4 regions of the Kitasatospora sp. NPDC057738 genome follow, and region 2 is predicted to be linked to each of the others. Evidence: riboswitches for the same ligand, from Rfam matches in the RefSeq annotation. Region 2 holds a riboswitch; each other region holds the start of a gene.
What was found. A riboswitch is a leader RNA that binds a small molecule or an ion and turns the genes downstream of it on or off. The one in region 2 is predicted to bind cobalamin.
Positions count from the first base shown of each region.

Region 1: linked by a shared signal. The riboswitch ahead of ACFVGO_RS27420 (prenyltransferase/squalene oxidase repeat-containing protein) and the one ahead of metE (5-methyltetrahydropteroyltriglutamate--homocysteine S-methyltransferase) in region 2 are both predicted to bind cobalamin.
Region 3: linked by a shared signal. The riboswitch ahead of ACFVGO_RS15425 (cobalamin biosynthesis protein) and the one ahead of metE (5-methyltetrahydropteroyltriglutamate--homocysteine S-methyltransferase) in region 2 are both predicted to bind cobalamin.
Region 4: linked by a shared signal. The riboswitch ahead of ACFVGO_RS12085 (FecCD family ABC transporter permease) and the one ahead of metE (5-methyltetrahydropteroyltriglutamate--homocysteine S-methyltransferase) in region 2 are both predicted to bind cobalamin.

Region 1 covers NZ_JBHVJT010000057.1:6,878-11,080, reverse strand. The annotation lists gene ACFVGO_RS27425 (hypothetical protein) at 1-791, opposite strand, end outside; cobalamin riboswitch at 990-1,067, opposite strand; cobalamin riboswitch at 1,151-1,292, shown strand; gene ACFVGO_RS27420 (prenyltransferase/squalene oxidase repeat-containing protein) at 1,473-4,203, shown strand, end outside.
Region 2 covers NZ_JBHVJT010000005.1:124,099-128,301, reverse strand. The annotation lists gene ACFVGO_RS04510 (MFS transporter) at 1-200, shown strand, start outside; gene ACFVGO_RS04505 (MarR family transcriptional regulator) at 200-652, shown strand; gene cobF (precorrin-6A synthase (deacetylating)) at 1,062-1,820, opposite strand; cobalamin riboswitch at 1,936-2,165, shown strand; gene metE (5-methyltetrahydropteroyltriglutamate--homocysteine S-methyltransferase) at 2,321-4,203, shown strand, end outside.
Region 3 covers NZ_JBHVJT010000023.1:80,490-84,692, reverse strand. The annotation lists gene ACFVGO_RS15430 (cobyric acid synthase) at 1-1,444, opposite strand, end outside; gene ACFVGO_RS15425 (cobalamin biosynthesis protein) at 1,441-2,433, opposite strand; cobalamin riboswitch at 2,541-2,673, opposite strand; gene ACFVGO_RS15420 (alpha/beta hydrolase) at 3,022-4,128, shown strand.
Region 4 covers NZ_JBHVJT010000017.1:106,222-110,424, forward strand. The annotation lists gene ACFVGO_RS12075 (ABC transporter substrate-binding protein) at 1-578, opposite strand, end outside; gene ACFVGO_RS12080 (ABC transporter ATP-binding protein) at 607-1,356, opposite strand; gene ACFVGO_RS12085 (FecCD family ABC transporter permease) at 1,443-2,507, opposite strand; cobalamin riboswitch at 2,615-2,765, opposite strand; gene sodN (superoxide dismutase, Ni) at 2,854-3,249, opposite strand; gene sodX (nickel-type superoxide dismutase maturation protease) at 3,523-3,885, shown strand; gene ACFVGO_RS12100 (CGNR zinc finger domain-containing protein) at 3,882-4,203, opposite strand, start outside.

The DNA of each region.
Region 1 (4,203 bases), on a different contig from region 2:
CCGGACACGGCCCAGCCGTTGGAGTCGGTGTTGACGCCGAACATGGCGTTGAAGGCGCCGGAGGAGGCGAGCTTGCCCTTGAGGAAGTTCTTCGCGGCCACGATCGCGGCGTCGGTGCCCGGGACGCCGCCGACACACAGGGAGGCCATGGCGGCACCGGTCATGTCGATGTCGCTGCCCTGGGCGAGCGCGGTCGGGTCGCCGGCGGCCTTGCTGTAGTTCCAGCCGCCGTCGTTGTGCTGGTTGGCGCGCACGGTCGCGACCGAGGCGTTCAGCAGGGACTGCGGGACGCGTTGTCCGCCGCTCCGGGTCTTGGCGCCGCCGAGGGCGAGCAGGCCGAAGACGGTCCCGTTGAAGTTCGCGGACGGGCCGTAGTAGCCGGGTTCGGCGGTCTGCCAGTAGGCGGCGAGGTCGGCCACGAGGTTGCGGCCCGGGCCGATCCGCGCGGGGTCGATGCCGGCCGCGTAGGAGTTGAGGATGCCACGCTCGTAGTCGGTGACGACCGGCGAGGTGCTCGGCCAACTGCTCGCGGCGAGCTGGTTGCGGTAGACCAGGCGCGCGTTCTTGCTCGTGTCACCGCCAGGGGCGACATCGGCCGCGGCGGTGCCGGCGGCGGCGAGCGCGCTGAAGGCCCACTCGTTGGAGAGCCCGCCGCCGGTGACGTAACTGCCGTCGGCGGCCTGGAGGGACTTGAGGTACGTGACGCCGGTGGTCCTGGAGGTGGCTATCTGGCTCGGCGAGGCGGTGGCGTGCGCAGGGACGGCCGACATCAGGAGGGCGCAGGCGGCCATCGAGACGGTCGCCGCGGAAGCGAGGCGTGAGGAGACGAAGCGCGAGTGCGCGGGAACGGACACGGAACGGGCTCCTTGGGGTGACGGGCGCGCCGGTCCTGCCCCGGGACCCCAGCGCTCGTCCGAGAGCGCGGTGGTACGGGGCGGCGGCCGCCCGGATCGCGTGGGCGGGCTGGTGCTGGTGCTGCACGACCGCGCGGGCATTCGGGCTCGGGGCCGGTGCAACCACCGCCCCACACCGCTGCGCGTCAGCTCCGGATTCGCACCGGATTCCCCCGCTCGGCCACCGCGGACGTTACCGCACCCGTGAACGGATCTACGAGGTGGCGAAAGTGACATGACGACTCGTTGACGACGACTCCGAGCACATGGTGTGATGAACCGCTTTTTAGTCCTCGGCAGTCAGGGGAAGCCGGTCCGATTCCGGCGCTGACCCGCAACCGTAGACCCGCCCGCAAGGGCCGGTGAGCCGGAATGCCTGCGCCGGGGCCTTGTTCATGAGTACATGCGTCGTCGTGGACTACGACGCGGTCGCGACGGCGCCCCGTGCCGGGGAGAGCCGTCGGCTGCGCCGTGGGACCCCGACGACCGATCGGGGAGTCGCCGGTGAGGGTCAGCAGCAGTCCTACGCGTCACAGAAGCAGAGAACTGGGCTCGCTTCTGATCACCACGGCCGTCGCAGTGGCCGCGGGAGGAACCGTCCTGCTGGGCCACCCCGGCTCCGCGGCAGCCGATCCGATCGAGCAGTGCACGGCGACGACGGGCGCGATCGTCGCCGTCGACTTCAGCCACTGGGGCGGCGGGGTCGTCCGGGGCTGTGACGCCCACCCGACGACGGGGATGAACCTGCTGCACAACGCGGGATTCACCACGACCGGCACCGAGCGCGACGGGCCCGCCTTCATCTGCCGACTCGGCACCGGGACCTTCAACGGCGGTGTCCAGTACCCGACTCCGGCCGAGGAGCCGTGCGTCAACACCCCGCAGGCCACCGCGTACTGGTCGTACTGGATCGCCGCACCCGGCCAACAGACCTGGTCCTACAGCCGGTTCGGCGCCGGCACGCAGCAGCCCAAGCCCGGCGAGGTCGAGGCCTGGGTGTACGGCGGCACCGACATCGGGGGCACCAGCGGGGCGCCGGACTTCACCCCGGACTCGGTCCGCGCGAAGAACGGTGGCTCCTCGGCGTCCCCTTCGCCTTCCTCGTCCCCCTCCGCGAGCGCCTCGCCGTCCGCCACGTCCCCGGGGACGCCGAGCCCCACCGGCACGCCGTCCCCCATCGGTGATCCGGCCGCCGCGGCCGCCTGGCTGGCCGGTCAGCTCGTCGGCGGCGACCACATGGAGAACTGGGCCGCCCCGGGGCCGGACTACCCCCGGACCGCCCTCACCGCCGTCGCACTCGCCGCCGCCGGAACGCAGGACCCGGCACTGCGCAAGGTGGTCGGCTTCCTCGCCGACCACATCGATGCCTTCCTGTACCCCGACGGCCCCGCCGGCGCACCCGACACCAGAGCCGCCGCCCTGCTGGCCCTCGTCGCCGAGAGCACCGGCCGCGACCCCCGCACCTTCGGCGGGCGGGACCCGCTTGCCGCGCTCACCGACCACGTCTGCACGGCAGCCGGGGAGAACGGGAAGTGCACCGCCGCCGGGGACTTCCTCGGCGCGGCCTCGCCCTGGGTCCAGTCCCTCGGGGTCATCGCGCTCCAGCGCGCCGGCATCACCCCACCCGCCCCGGCACTCGCCCGGTTCACGGTCCTCCAGTGCGACGACGGCGGCATGGCCGGCTCGATGATCGTCGCGGGTGACCACTGCGAGTCCGACCCGCTCACCACCGCGATCGCCGTCCTCGCCCTGCGCACGGCCCCCGGCTACGAGGCGGCCGCCGAGAAGGCCGCCGACCGGCTCGCGGCGAGCCAGCAGCCCGACGGCTCCCTCCTTCCCTACGCCGGCGCCCCCGGCGACACCACCAGCACCGCGAGCGCCGCCCAGGCCTTCCGGGCCACCGGCCAGGGCGCCCGACAGGCCGCCGCCACCGCCTGGCTCGCCGCCCGGCAGGGCAAGGACGGCGGCTTCGGCCCCGACGAGTCGACCACCGACCCGGACGCCGCCGCCACCGAACAGGCCATCCTGGCCCTGACCGGCACCGACCTCACCAGCGTCCGGCACAACCCGGACGGCGCCACCACCCCGCCGACCACGCCGACCACCACGCCCCCGACCACGCCCGCCGGGAGGAAGCCCGACGCCGCGAAGGGGAGCGCCTACCTCACCGACCCGGCCCGGCTGATCGACGGTCACTACTACGAGGGGTTCCCGGCCTTCGCCGACTTCGGCCTGACCATCGACGGCGCCTACGCCCTGGCCGCCACCGGCACCGACGACGCCGCGCTGCGCCGGATCGTCGACTTCCTGGACCAGCAGGGCAAGGACGCGAGCGAGCGCACCGTCAACGACTGGACGGCCATCGGCACCGAGTACGCCGGCGGCGGGTCCATCGGCAAGGAGGCGCTGCTCGCCGAGGTCGTGGGCCGCGACCCGCGCGCCTTCGGCGGCCGCGACCTGATCGCCGCCCTCGCCGCGATGGTGTGCACCAAGGCCGACGCGAACACCGGCTGCGCCGCCCCCGGCAACTACGTCTACGCGACCTCGGTGTTCTCCCAGGCGCTCGCCGTCATGGCCCAGCTCCGGGCCGGCGACGCCGCCGGCGCAGCCCCTGCGATCGCCTACCTGAAGGGCCTGCAGCACCCGGACGGCTCCTGGCCGAGCCTGATCCCGGCCACCGGCGACTCGGATGTGGACAGTACGGCGATGGCCGTCATGGCCCTGGCCCTGGTTCCGGGCGACGAGGCGGCGCAGGCGGTCGACAGGGGGACCACCTGGCTGGCCGCGCGGCAGCTCCCCGACGGCGGATTCCCCGGCGCGGCCGGAGACTCCACCAACTCGGCCGCGCTCGCGATCCAGGGCATGACGCTCCGTCGGTCGATCCACGGTGCACAGATCGCCAAGGCGCTCGACTTCCTCGCCGGGCAGCAGAACGGCGACGGCGGGTTCAACGTCGCCTCGGGCGGCCAGCAGGGCTCGGACGTCCGTGCCTCCACACAGGTGCTCGGCGGCGCCACCGGGATCTCCTTCGGCACGCTGAGCCGCAACCTCGGGGGTACGCCGACGCCGACTCCCACGGGGACGCCGACCGGAACGCCCACGGGGACTCCCACGGGGACACCGACCGGCACGCCCACGGGCACCGCGACCGCGACCGGTACGCCGACCCCGACGGGCACCGGCACGCGGACCGCGACGACGTCCCCGACCTCCGTCGCGCCCGGTCCCGGTGACGGCTCGACCACCCGTCCGTCCGACGCCCCGCTCGCCGGTGGCCCGGTCGGCGGTGGTGTTCCCATCAGTGCCGGTG
Region 2 (4,203 bases):
TCGCGGACCCGGCGGCCTTCACCGGGGCGGCCCGGACGGCATGGTGGATCATCGCCGGCTGCGGCGCCGCCGTGCTGGTCACCGGTACGCTCACTTCCGGCCGCTGGGCCCGGGCGACGGCCGAGCGCACGGCGCGGCGGCTCGCCGCCGAGGAGGCGGCCGAGGGAAGCACGGAGACGAAGGAGACGGTGGACGCCTGATGGAGCGCCTCGACACCGGTGGGCACCCGGAGGGGAGCGGGACGGACGCCGCGACGGCGGCCCGGGTCTGGCAGGGGATGTACGCGCTCGTGCTGGAGCGCCACGACCGCCGCAGGACCGTCGCCGAAGCCCTCGGCATGAGCTTCAGCCGGGTCCGGGCGCTGCGCCGGCTCGCCGCCGGCCCGATCACCCTGCGGGAGCTGGCCGAGCGGCTGACCGCCGACCCGCCGTACACCAGCGTCATCGTGGACGACCTGGTGCGGCGCGGGCTCGCCGAGCGCATCACCAACCCGGCGGACCGGCGCTCCAAGCTGGTCCACCTCACCGAGGAGGGCGAGGCCAAGGCCGCGCTCGCCACCGGGATCCTCGCCACGCCGCCGGACGCGCTGCTCGCGCTGCCGCCGGAGGACCTCCGCGCGCTCGACCGGGTGGTGGCGAAGCTCCTGGACTGAGGGCTGCCGCCCGACGCGGCGGGCGTGGATCCGGGAGTCGGGACACCGGTCGCGGGTGGTCCGTGTTCTCCGCGAGGACGGAGACGGGCACGCATGAGTCCGGGCCGCTGTTCCCGTTCCGCCGTTCCGCCGTTCCGCCGTTCCGCCGTTCCGCCGTTCCGCCGTTCCGCCGTTCCGCCGTTCCGCCGTTCCGCCGTTCCGCCGTTCCGCCGTGCTGCCGTGTTGCCGACCGCCGGGACCCACTGCCCTTGACGGTCCGTCAGTCTCCGTTCTCCGCAGGCCCGCACGCCGATCGTGCGGGCTGTTCGGGAACTGTTCCGCCATCGCCATCGCCATCGCCGTCGGCGACGCCCGGATCGCCGGGCGCCGGGCGTGCCGGCCGGCCGTCGGACTTCCGGCAGGCGTCGGGTCAGCCGTCCGAGCGTCGCAGCAGGTAGGTGTCCATGATCCAGCCCTTGCGCTCCCGGGCCCGCTCACGCAGCTCGCGGATGCGCGGGGCGGCCTCGGCGAGCGGACCGGAGACGAGCACCTCGTCGGGGGTGCCGAGGTAGGCGCCGTAGTGGATCTCCAGCCCCTCGGGGTCGATCCCGGCGAAGGCGGCCCGGCCGTCGAGCATCACCACCACGTCGTCCACCCCCTCGGGGAAACCCTCGGCGAGGCGGCGGCCGGTGGTGATCTGCACCGGCCGCCCGACCCGGGTCAATGTGGTGCGGTGCCGGGCGGCGAGCGCGGAGACGCTGCTGATGCCCGGGACCACCTCGTACGCGAAGGGCACGCCGCCCCGGTTCGACACGTCGTCCACCACGGCGATGACGCTGTCGTAGAGGGCGGGGTCGCCCCAGACCAGGAAGGCGCCGTTCTCGCCCGGGCCGAGGTGCTCGGCGACCAGCCGTTCGACCAGATCGGCGCGGCGGACGCGCCAGTCGTCCACGGCGGCCGCGTACGCGGGGGTGGCGCGGTCCCGTTCGGCGTCCGGCGCCGCGACCACGCGGTGCCCGGGCCGTCCGTGGTCGGCCAGCATCCGGCGACGCAGCGCGATCAGGTCCTGCCGTTCCTCGCTCTTGTCGAGGATGAAGAAGACGTCGGTGCGACCGATCGCCTTGACCGCCTGCAGGGTGAGGTGGTCGGGGTCGCCCGCGCCGATGCCGATGACGAAGATGTGCCGCATGGGAGCCATTCTGCCGTTCGCCCCCGGGTGCGCCGCCCGGGGCCGGGCGCGGAGCCCGCGTCTCACCACGCGGACGCCTTGCGAGATTTCCGCCTCGACGCCGACGGTTTGCCCCTAAGCTGGCGGTGCAGCTGGTTCGCCCTGTCCGCCAGGCAGGCGCGTCGCAAGAGGGAACCCGGTGGGAATCCGGGACTGCCCCGCAGCGGTGAGTGGGAACGACCGCCGTCATACGCACTGGACCCGGGACGGGTCTGGGAAGCGACGGCCAGTAGGTGTCCGCCCCGGTTTCGGCCGAGGTGGGTGTGCCCGCGAGTCCGAAGACCTGCCACTGCCCGTGCGCGAGCGTTCGCGCGCGGCCATCCGGTGACCTCGTGGGCGGGTCGGCGACCATATCGGGCGGAGCCGCGCACGGGTGCGGTCGTCCGTCCGGTCCGTCATCCCTTCGCGTCCTCGTGCCGTCACCGGGCACTTGAGGATCCAGACTCGCGAAGGAGAGTCCCTTGACCACGAAGTCCGCAGCCGCGGCGAGCGTCGCCACCGCCCACGGATACCCCCGTCAGGGCCGGGGCCGTGAATTGAAGAAGGCGATCGAGGGGTACTGGAGGGGCGCGGTCGCGGCCGAGGCGCTGCTGGCGACCGCCGCCGACCTGCGTCGGACGAACTGGGCGCAGCTCGTCGAGGCGGGGGTCGCGGAGGTGCCGACCGGCGACTTCTCGCTCTACGACCACGTGCTGGACACCACGGTGGCGGTCGGCGCGATCCCGCCGCGGCACCGGGAGGCGGTCGACGCCGACCCGCTGGCCGGGTACTTCGCGATGGCGCGCGGCAACCAGGACGTCGCCCCGTTGGAGATGACCAAGTGGTTCGACACCAACTACCACTACCTGGTACCTGAGTTGGGCCCGGACACGGTGTTCGCCGCGAACCCGGCCAAGGTGGTCGGCGAGCTGCGCGAGGCGCTGCTGCTCGGCCACGCCGCCCGGCCGGTGCTGGTCGGGCCGGTCAGCTACCTGCTGCTCGCCAAGCCGGCGCCCGGGGTGGCCGCCGACTTCCAGCCGATCACCCTGCTGGACCGGCTGCTGCCCGTCTACGCCCGGCTGCTGGCGGAGTTGCGTGCCGCCGGCGCCGCGTGGGTGCAGCTGGACGAGCCCGCGCTGGTGCAGGACCGCACCCCGGCCGAGCTCAACGCGGCCGCCCGCGCCTACCGCGAGCTGGGCGGTCTCACCGAGCGGCCCAAGCTGCTGGTCGCGAGCTACTTCGACCGGCTCGGCGAGGCGCTGCCGGTGCTGGCCAAGGCCCCGGTCGAGGGCCTGGCGCTGGACTTCACCGGCCCGGCCGCCACCAACCTGGAGGACCTCGCCGCCGCCGGCGGCCTGCCCGGCAAGCGGCTGGTGGCGGGGGTGATCGACGGGCGCAACATCTGGATCAACGACCTGGAGAAGTCACTGGCGACCCTGGCGACCCTGCTCGGCCTCGCCGGCACCGTCGACGTGGCGCCGTCCTGCTCGCTGCTGCACGTGCCGATCGACGCCGCCGCGGAGCGCGACATCGACCCGCAGATCGCCCGCTGGCTGGCCTTCGCCCGACAGAAGGCCGGCGAGGCGGCACTGCTCGCCCGGGGCCTGCGCGAGGGCACCGGCGCGATCACCGCCGAGCTCGCCGCCAACCGCGCCGACCTCGCCTCCCGCGCCAACTCCCCGATCACCCGCGACCCGGCGGTGCGCGCCCGCGCCGCCGCCGTCACCGCCGACGACACCCGGCGCGCCCAGGCGTACCCGCAGCGGGCCGAGGCCCAGCGCGCCCGGCTCGGGCTGCCGCTGCTGCCGACCACCACCATCGGCTCCTTTCCCCAGACCGCCGAACTGCGCACCGCCCGCGCCGATCTGACGGCGGGTCGGATCGACGCCCCGGCCTACCGGGAGCGGATGGAGGCGGAGGTCCGCGAGGTCGTCGCCTACCAGGAGAAGGCCGGGCTGGACGTCCTGGTGCACGGCGAGCCCGAGCGCAACGACATGGTCCAGTACTTCGCCGAGCAGCTCACCGGCTACCTCGCCACCCGGCACGGCTGGGTCCAGTCGTACGGCACCCGGTACGTGCGCCCGCCGGTGCTGGCCGGGGACATCTCCCGTCCGCACCCGATGACCACCGACTGGTTCGGCTACGCGCAGGGCCTGACCGACCGCCCGGTCAAGGGCATGCTCACCGGCCCGGTCACCATGCTCGCCTGGTCCTTCGTCCGCGACGACCAGCCGCTCGCCGACACCGCCCGGCAGGTGGCCCTCGCCCTGCGCGACGAGGTCGTCGACCTGGAGGCGGCCGGCGCCGCCGTCGTGCAGGTCGACGAGCCGGCGCTGCGCGAGACCCTCCCGCTGCGGGCCGCCGC
Region 3 (4,203 bases), on a different contig from region 2:
CGGCGTGCTCCTCGATCAGGTCGCCCAGCCGGTCCAGCCGGGCCTCGCGCGCCGCGGCGAAGGAGGTGTCCGGGGCCGGGACGAATGCCCGGCCCGACAACGCGGCGACCTCGCGCAGGAGTTCGCGGCGGAACCCGTCGTTCTCCAGCGCGCCGTGCCAGGTCGTGCCCCAGACCGGGCCCACCCGGCAGCCGTCCAGACTCCGTCCCCGGCCGTCGGAGACGAACGGGTCCCCGCCCTCGACGGTGACCACCCCGTGGTGGATCTCGTAGCCCTCCACCCGCTGCCCGAACGCCTCGCCGACCGGCCGCGCCAGCACCTTCTCGGCGCCGAACCGCACCTGCGTCGGCAGCAGGCCGAGGCCCTCGACGGCCCCCGCCTTCGACTCGACCTCGTCCACGATCGAGCGCGCCAGCATCTGGTAGCCGCCGCAGACCCCGAGGACCGGCAGCCCGGCCGCCGCCCGCGCCCGCAGCGCCGGCTCCAGGCCGCGCTCGCGCAGCCAGGCGAGGTCGGCGACGGTGGCCCGGGTCCCGGGCAGCACCACCAGGTCGGCGTCGGCCAGCTCCTCCGGGCGGGTCGCCCAGCGCACCAGCACGCCCGGCTCCTGCGCGAGCGCGTCCATGTCGGTGAAGTTGGACAGCCGCGGGAAGCGCACCACGGCCACCCGCAGCACGTCCGCGCCGTACGGCCCGGGCCCGTCCGCCCGGTCCACCACCGTCGACAGGTCCAGCGAGTCCTCGGCGTCCAGCCAGAGCCCGGGCAGCATCGGCAGCGTGCCCAGCACCGGACGGCCGGTCAGCCCGTGCAGCATCTCCAGCCCGGGCGCGAGCAGCCGCGCGTCACCGCGGAACTTGTTGACGAACCAGCCGGCCACGTGCCGCTGGTCCTCCGCCGACAGCAGCGCCAGCGTCCCGTACATCGCCGCGAAGACCCCGCCGCGGTCGATGTCCCCGACCACCACCACCGGCAGGGCGGCGGCCGTCGCCAGGCCCATGTTGGCGATGTCGCGGTCGCGCAGGTTGATCTCGGCGGGCGAGCCCGCGCCCTCGCAGACCACCACGTCGTAGCGGCCGCGCAGGTCCGCCAGGCACTCCAGGGCACGCTCCAGCAGGACGGGCTTGCGCTCGCGGTAGTCCAGCGCGCCCACCTCCGCCACCGGCCTGCCGAGCAGCACCACCTGGCTGCGGCCGTCCGCGCCCGGCTTGAGCAGCACCGGGTTCATCGCCGCCTCCGGCTCCACCCGGGCGGCCTGCGCCTGCATCGCCTGGGCGCGGCCGATCTCGGCGCCGTCGGCGGTGACGAAGGAATTGAGCGACATGTTCTGCGCCTTGAACGGCGCGACCCGCACGCCCTGGCGGACGAGCCAACGGCAGATCCCGGCCGTCACCACGCTCTTGCCCGCGTCCGAGGTCGTCCCCGCGACCAGCAGCGCCTTGCTCATGCCCGTCCCCTCTTCCTCAGCAGCATCCGCAGCAGGACGTGCCCCGCGACCGTCGTACCCAGCGCCAGTGCGCCCACCCGCCGGGAGAGCGCACAGGCGCGCTCGATGTCGTCCACCGTCACCGGCCGCAGCTCCGCACCCAGCACGGGCCGGTGCTCCACCCGCTCGCCGTACCGCAGCGCCCCGCCCAGCCGTACGCCCACCGCGCCGGCGAACGCCGCCTCGGCCTGGCCCGCGTTCGGGCTCGGGTGCGCGGAGCCGTCGCGCCGCCAGACCCGCCAGGCCGTACGGGGCTCGGGCGCGGCGGCCACCGTCAGCAGCGCCGTCAGCCGGGCGCCCGGCCAGCCCGCCAGGTCGTCCAGCCGGGCCGAGGCCCAGCCGAACCGGGCGTGGCGCGGCGAGCGGTGACCCACCATCGCGTCCAGGGTGTTCACGGCGCGGAAGGCCAGCAGGCCGGGCGTGCCGGCCAGGGCGCCCCAGGTCAGCGCGTTCACCACGGCGTCGGCGGTGTTCTCGGCCACCGACTCGACCACCGCCCGGGCGATCTGCTGCCCGTCCAGCGCGCTCGGGTCCCGCCCGCACAGGTGCGGCAGCCGCTCCCGGGCGGCCGCGAGGTCGCCCGCGGCCAGCGAGCGGCCGATGGTGCGCGCCTCCCGGGTCAGCGAGGTGCCGCCGAGCACCGTCCAGGTCGCGGCCGCCGCCAGCACCGCCCGGCCCAGCGGACGCCGGCCCACCGTACGGTCCAGGGCGAGCGCGCCCGCCACGACCGCGCCCACGCACAGCGCCGTGTACCCGGCCCCCGCGCCGCGGTCGTCGCGCCACAGCCGACGCTCCAGCCGGGTCGCGGCGCTGCCGAAGACGGCCACCGGATGGCCCCGGCGGGGGTCGGCGAAGCGGGCGTCGGCGACATGGCCCGCGACGGCGCCGAGCGCGAACGCGGCTGCGCGGGCCAGCGGGCGCGGCGAGGAGGAGGGCCCGAGCGGGGTCATCGGGGGCACGGCGGAAGGCAGCTCGGAGTCCGGTGGGGCGGGGCAGCCTGCATCGCGTGCGTGTCCTCACTCAGGGTCCGCGCCCTGGATCGACGTGACGGGGGCGAGAGTCTCCTGGCTTCCGGGTCGAACGCACCCCCGGAGCCTTCCAGCGGCCGTCGACGGCCGCCGTGGCGATGTTCCGAGCGTGCTCCCCGGTGACAGTGGCGGGACCGCGCCGGAATTCCACCGGCTTCCTCTCCATGCCTCCGTTTGGCCCCAGGATCCCATCACGGGCCCGAACCGGGAGTCAACCGAGGTCACGGAGGGGTTGGTCACACGCGGACGCCGCCGACGCGCCGGGGGATCGCCGGCGCGGGGCCGCCCTCCACCGGGAACACCACGTCCCCTCCCACCGGGGCACCGCCGGCTCCGCCGCCCCGCCCTCACCACCGACACCCCTGCCGCCCGCTCCCGGCACCTCCTCGGCGCCGCCGGGCCGCCGCCCGGGTGACCCGGACGGCCCAGCCCGGTGGCCGGGCGGACGGAGCGCCGGTGAACTGGTGCCCGAACACCGTCCGGTCCGTGAGCAACAGAGCGGGGAGCGAAATGCGTTGGGGAACCGCCGCCGTCGTGGCGGCCGCCGCGGTCGGGGCCGCCGTGCTGGTGATCGGCCGTCGGGCCTCCGAGCGGACGGTCCGTCCGGTGGCCGCCGTCCCGAAGTCCGGGCCGGTCCTGGTCCGCGGCCTCGCCCCCGGCCGCGTCACCTTCACCCGCGGCCCCGAGAGCCTGCGCCCCGGCCGCTGGGCGGTCGAGTGGGCGGACGGCGGGCACGCGGTCGTCGAGGAGGTCCTGCACAGCGACGAGCGGGGCGTCACCCGCCGGCTGCTCCGCGCCGACCGGGGCACGCTCACCCCCGGCACCGAGGTCCGCTTCACCCCCCGGGTCCACCTCGGCGACCCCACCGAGGCACTCGGCCTCCCCTTCACCGACACCACCGCCGACGGCGAGCTCGGCGCCCTTCCCGCCTGGCGGCTCGACGGCAAGCGCGGCACCTGGGTGATCCTGGTGCACGGCCCCGAGGCCGACCGCCAGCAGACCCTCCCGGTGCTCCCCGTCCTCGACCGGCTCGGCCTGCCCACCCTCGCCGTCACCTACCGCGGCGACCAGGGCGCCCCCGCCTCCCCGGACGGGCTCAGCCACTTCGGCGAGACCGAGTGGCGCGACATCGAGGCGGCGGTACGGCTGGCGCTCGACAGCGGCGCGGGCAAGGTGATCCTCTACGGCTGGTCGGTCGGCGCGACCACGGCCCTCCAGACCGCGGCCCGCACCGCGTGGCCGCACGCCGTCAGCGGCCTCATCCTCGACTCGCCGGTGCTCGACCTCCCGGTCTCCGCCCGCCGGGACGCCGCCCGGGCCGGGTTCCAGGGCGTCGCCGCCGAGCTCGGGGCCCTGGCCGCGGAGGGCCGCACCGGCGTCGACCTCGCCGACTTCGCCCGCATCGCCGACGGCACCGACCTGCGGGTGCCCACCCTTCTCCTGCACAGCCCCGAGGACCGGATCGCGCCCTTCGGCAGCGCCGAGAAGCTGGCCGCCGCCCGTCGCGACGTGGTCAGCCTCCAGGCCTTCCCCGGTGCCGACCACGCCGCCCTCTGGAACACCGCTCCCGACCGGTACACCGAACTGCTCCGCCGCTGGCTCACGCCGCTGCTGTAGGGCGCCGCCGGCGGGTCCTCGCCGGAACGTCTCCCGGACGTGCCGCGGTCGGTGCTCCGCTTCCGCCCCTGCGGA
Region 4 (4,203 bases), on a different contig from region 2:
TCCGCGATCAGCCGGTCGGAGCGGTCCTTGACGTCGAAGATCTCGCCGAGGTTGGCCAGGTCGGTGTAGAGGGCCTCCAGCGGGTCCATCACGCCGCGCTCGGTGCCCTTGCCGCTGCGGCAGGACTCGCTGAGCACGTACGAGTCGACGCCGAGCGCCTTGAAGGCCTGCGGGGTGACGCCGGCGCCCTCGTCGAAGCCGTAGTGCCAGCCGGCGAGGACCAGGTCGGCCCGGGCGTCGAGGGCGATCTCCTTGGTGAGCACCTTCTTGGAGAGCCAGGTGGTCTGCTGGTAGCCGTCCTTCCAGGCCACCTTGTCGATCCGGCCCTTGTCGTCGGGCATCACGTAGCCGGCCATCCGGTCGGCGAGGCCGAGGGAGAGCATCAGCTCGGTGATGTTGACGTCGTTGGTCACCACCCGGGCGGGCTTCTGCGCGAAGGTGAGCTTCTGCCCGCAGTTGTCCACCGTCACCGGGTAGTGGGCGGAGGCGGTGGCGGCCTCCTTCGGGGCGATCTCGGCGCCGCAGGCGGTGAGTCCGAGGACGAGCAGGGCGGCGGTGGCAACGGCCTTGGTGCGCAAGGTGGTTCCTCTGGGCAGGCGGGACGGGTCAGGAGGAGGGGGCGAGCCGGTCGAACAGCAGCTGGAGGGCGCCGGTCTCCGGGTGCCGCACCGGGGTGGCGCGGACGCCGAACACCTCGGCCAGCAGGGCGGGGCGGAGCACCTCGTGGGGCGGGCCGGAGGCGACGATCCGCCCGGCCCGCAGCACGTAGACCAGGTCGCAGTGGCCGGCCGCCAGGTTGAGGTCGTGCAGCGCGGTGAGCACCGTCGGGCCGGCCTCGCGGGCGAGCGCCAGCACCTCCAACTGGTGGGCGATGTCGAGGTGGTTGGTGGGTTCGTCCAGCACCAGCAGGCGCGGTTCCTGGACCAGCGCGCGGGCGAACAGCACCCGCTGCTTCTCGCCCCCGGACAGGCTCAGGAAGCCGCGCTCGGCGAGGTGCCCGGCCCGGACCTTGCGCAGCGCCCCGGCGCAGCGCTCCGCGTCCCCGTCGGCCGGGGAGCCGAAGCCGCGGCGGTGCGGCAGCCGGCCCATGGCGACCACCTCGGCGACGGTGAAGTCGAACTCGGCGGAGTGCTCCTGGGTCAGCGCGGCCACCCGGCGGGCCGTGTCGCGGGCGCTCAGGGCGTGCAGGTCGTCGCCGGCCAGCCGGACCACGCCGCCGGCCGGCTTCAGCACCCGGTAGACGCAGCGCAGCAGGGTCGACTTGCCGCTGCCGTTCGGGCCGACCAGCCCGACCACCTGCCCGGCGGCGGCCGCCAGGTTCACCTCGTGGACCAGCCGGGTGCCGGCCAGCTCCACCGAGACGGCGTCGACGGCGAGGTCCTGGGCCCGCGCCGGGTCGGGCGCGGCCGGGCCGGTCGGGTCGGTCGCCGTGGTCACGTCGGTCACCGGGTTCCTCCGAGGGCCTGGCCGCGGCGGCGCATCATCAGCAGGAAGGCGGGCACGCCGAGCACCGCGGTGAACACCCCGACGGGCAGTTCGGCGGGTGCCAGCAGGGTGCGCGAGGCGATGTCCACCCAGACCAGCAGCAGTGCCCCGGCGAGCGGCGCGATCACCAGCACCCGGCGGTGCCCGGCGCCGACCAGCATCCGCGCCAGGTGCGGCATCAGCAGCCCGACGAAGCCGATCGCCCCGCTGACCGCGACCACGGTGCCGGTGACGGCGGCGGTCACCACGAACAGCTCGCGGCGCAGCCGGTCCGGGTCCACGCCGAGCGAGGCGGAGGTCTCGTCGCCCATGGCGAGCGCGTCCAGCCGTCCGGCGGCGCAGGCCAGGTACGCGAGGCCGGCCACCACCGTGACGGCGGCGATCGGCACCTTGCCCCAGGTGGCGCCGCCGAGGCTGCCGAGCAGCCACATCATGGCGTCCCGGGCGGCCTCGCCGCGGTCGGCGGCGAAGACCATCAGGGTGGTGGCGGCGGAGAAGCCGTAGGACAGCGCGGTGCCGGTGAGCACCAGGCGCAGCGGGGTGAGTCCGTACGCGGTGCGGGCGGCGAGGTAGACGAGCGTCATGGCGGCCAGCGCGGAGCCGAAGGCGGAGGCGGAGATCGCCCACACCCCGAGCGAGGCGAAGGCGCCGAAGAGCAGGACGGCGTTGGCGCCGACGGCCGCGCCGGAGGAGATGCCGAGCACGAAGGGGTCGGCCAGCGCGTTGCGCACCAGGGCCTGGACGGCGACCCCGCAGGCGGCGAGTCCGGCGCCGACGACGGCGGCCAGCACGGTGCGCGGCAGCCGGATCTCCCAGACGATCGCGTACGCGGCCGCCTCGTCCGCGTCCAGCCGTCCGCCGGTCAGCCCGGCGCCCAGCAGCCGCAGCACCCGGGGCAGGCCGAGTCCGGAGGAGCCGAGGGCGACCCCGCAGAGCAGCGACAGCAGCAGGGCGGCGACGAGGCCGGCGGCGAGCGGGACGACGGGTATTCGACGGGTGGGCGGGCCGACTGCACGGTCCACGACTGCACGGTCCACGGGTGCGCCTTGCCTCGGGCCGCGGGTGCGCCGGGGCGGGCGCCGGCCGAAGGCGTGCCTGGGCGCCGTTCCCCTCGCAGTCCGCGGCGAGTTGTCGGGAGTTCAGCGGCCGGGGGCGATCGGGCTGGCGCGGGCCGTACGGGCTGGTACGGGCCGTGCTCACCGTTGCGGGTCAGCGCCGGATTCACACCGGACTTCCCCCTCGGACGCCCTGGCAGCATAACAGCCACTCAGGGCAGGCAACCCTTACCGGCCCTGGGCGGGCCGGGAACGCGCGACCGCCCCCGTCCGGCGGTGCGGACGGGGGCGGTCGGGTGGCGACGCGTCAGGCTCAGGCCTGCTTGGTCTCCCAGAAGATCTTGTCGACCTCGGCGATCAGGTCCAGCAGGGCCTGGCCGGTGGCCGGGTCGGTGGACGCCTTGGCGGCCGAGGCGGCCTTCAGGGTGTCGTTGATCAGCTGGTGCAGCTGCGGGTACTTCTCGAAGTGCGGGGCCTTGAAGTAGTCGCTCCACAGCACCGAGATGTGGTGCTTGACGGCCTCGGCGCGCTGCTCCTTGATGATGATGGCGCGGGCGCGGAAGTGCGGGTCCTCGTTGGCCTGGTACTTCTCCTGGGTGGCCTTGACCGACTCGGCCTCCAGCTTGGCCTGCGCCGGGTCGTACACGCCGCAGGGCAGGTCGCAGTGGGCGTGGGCGGTGGCGCGAGGTGCAAACAGACGAGAGAACATGGGAGTCCTTCCTTAGATCGTCTTCCCGCGCCCGAGATTACCCTTCCGGCCTCGCCGTTTCGCGATCGGGCGGCGGGCCTAGGGCAAAAGACGGACCAGGAACCGGGGTAATCCGGACATCGGACCGGTGACGGTCCGTACGGCAGACTGGGGGCGGGCGGAGCAGGAGGAGGAGTCGTGGCGCGGAGCACGCGACCGCAGGACGCCGGGGCCGGGGGGCCGGACCGGGGCGGCGCGCTGCCGTTCGGACTGGTCGACGTGGCGGGGCCGTCGATGGCCCCGACCCTGCGCGAGGGCGACCAACTGCTGGTCCGCTACGGCGCGCCGATCCGGCCGGGCGCGGTGGTGGTCTTCCGGCACCCCTTCCAGCAGGACCTGCTGGTGGTGAAGCGGGCCGCCGAGCGCCGGGCCACGGGCTGGTGGCTGCTCTCCGACAACCGCCCGGTGGACAGCGACAGCCGCAGCTACGGCGCCGTGCCGGACGAGCTGGTGCTCGGCCGGGTGCTGCTGCGGCTGCGCCCGAGCCCGGTCTGGCTGGCGCCGGGGCGCCGGCTGGAGCGGCTGCTGCTCACCCCGCGGCTGGCCCGGGTGCCGGGCCTCGCCCGCCGGCTCGGTGCCTGGGTGGAGGACGTCTAGGACCCGCCCCGGGCCGCCGCCTCCGCCTCCTGGCGCTTGCGGGCCCGGTAGGCGGCCACGTTGGCGCGGGTAGCGCAGCGGTCCGAGCAGTAGCGGCGGGAGCGGTTGGTCGAGGTGTCCAGGTAGGCGTTGCGGCAGGGCGCGGCCTGGCAGATGCCGAGCCGGTCGGCGCCCAGCTCGGTCAGGTGGACGGCCAGGCCCATGCAGGCGACCGCGGTGAAGTGCGCGGTGGCGGTGGGGGAGTTGTCGGCCAGGTGCAGGTGCCAGCGCGGTCGTCCGGCGTCGTCCAGGTAGTCGTGCCCGGAGACCAGCGGGCTG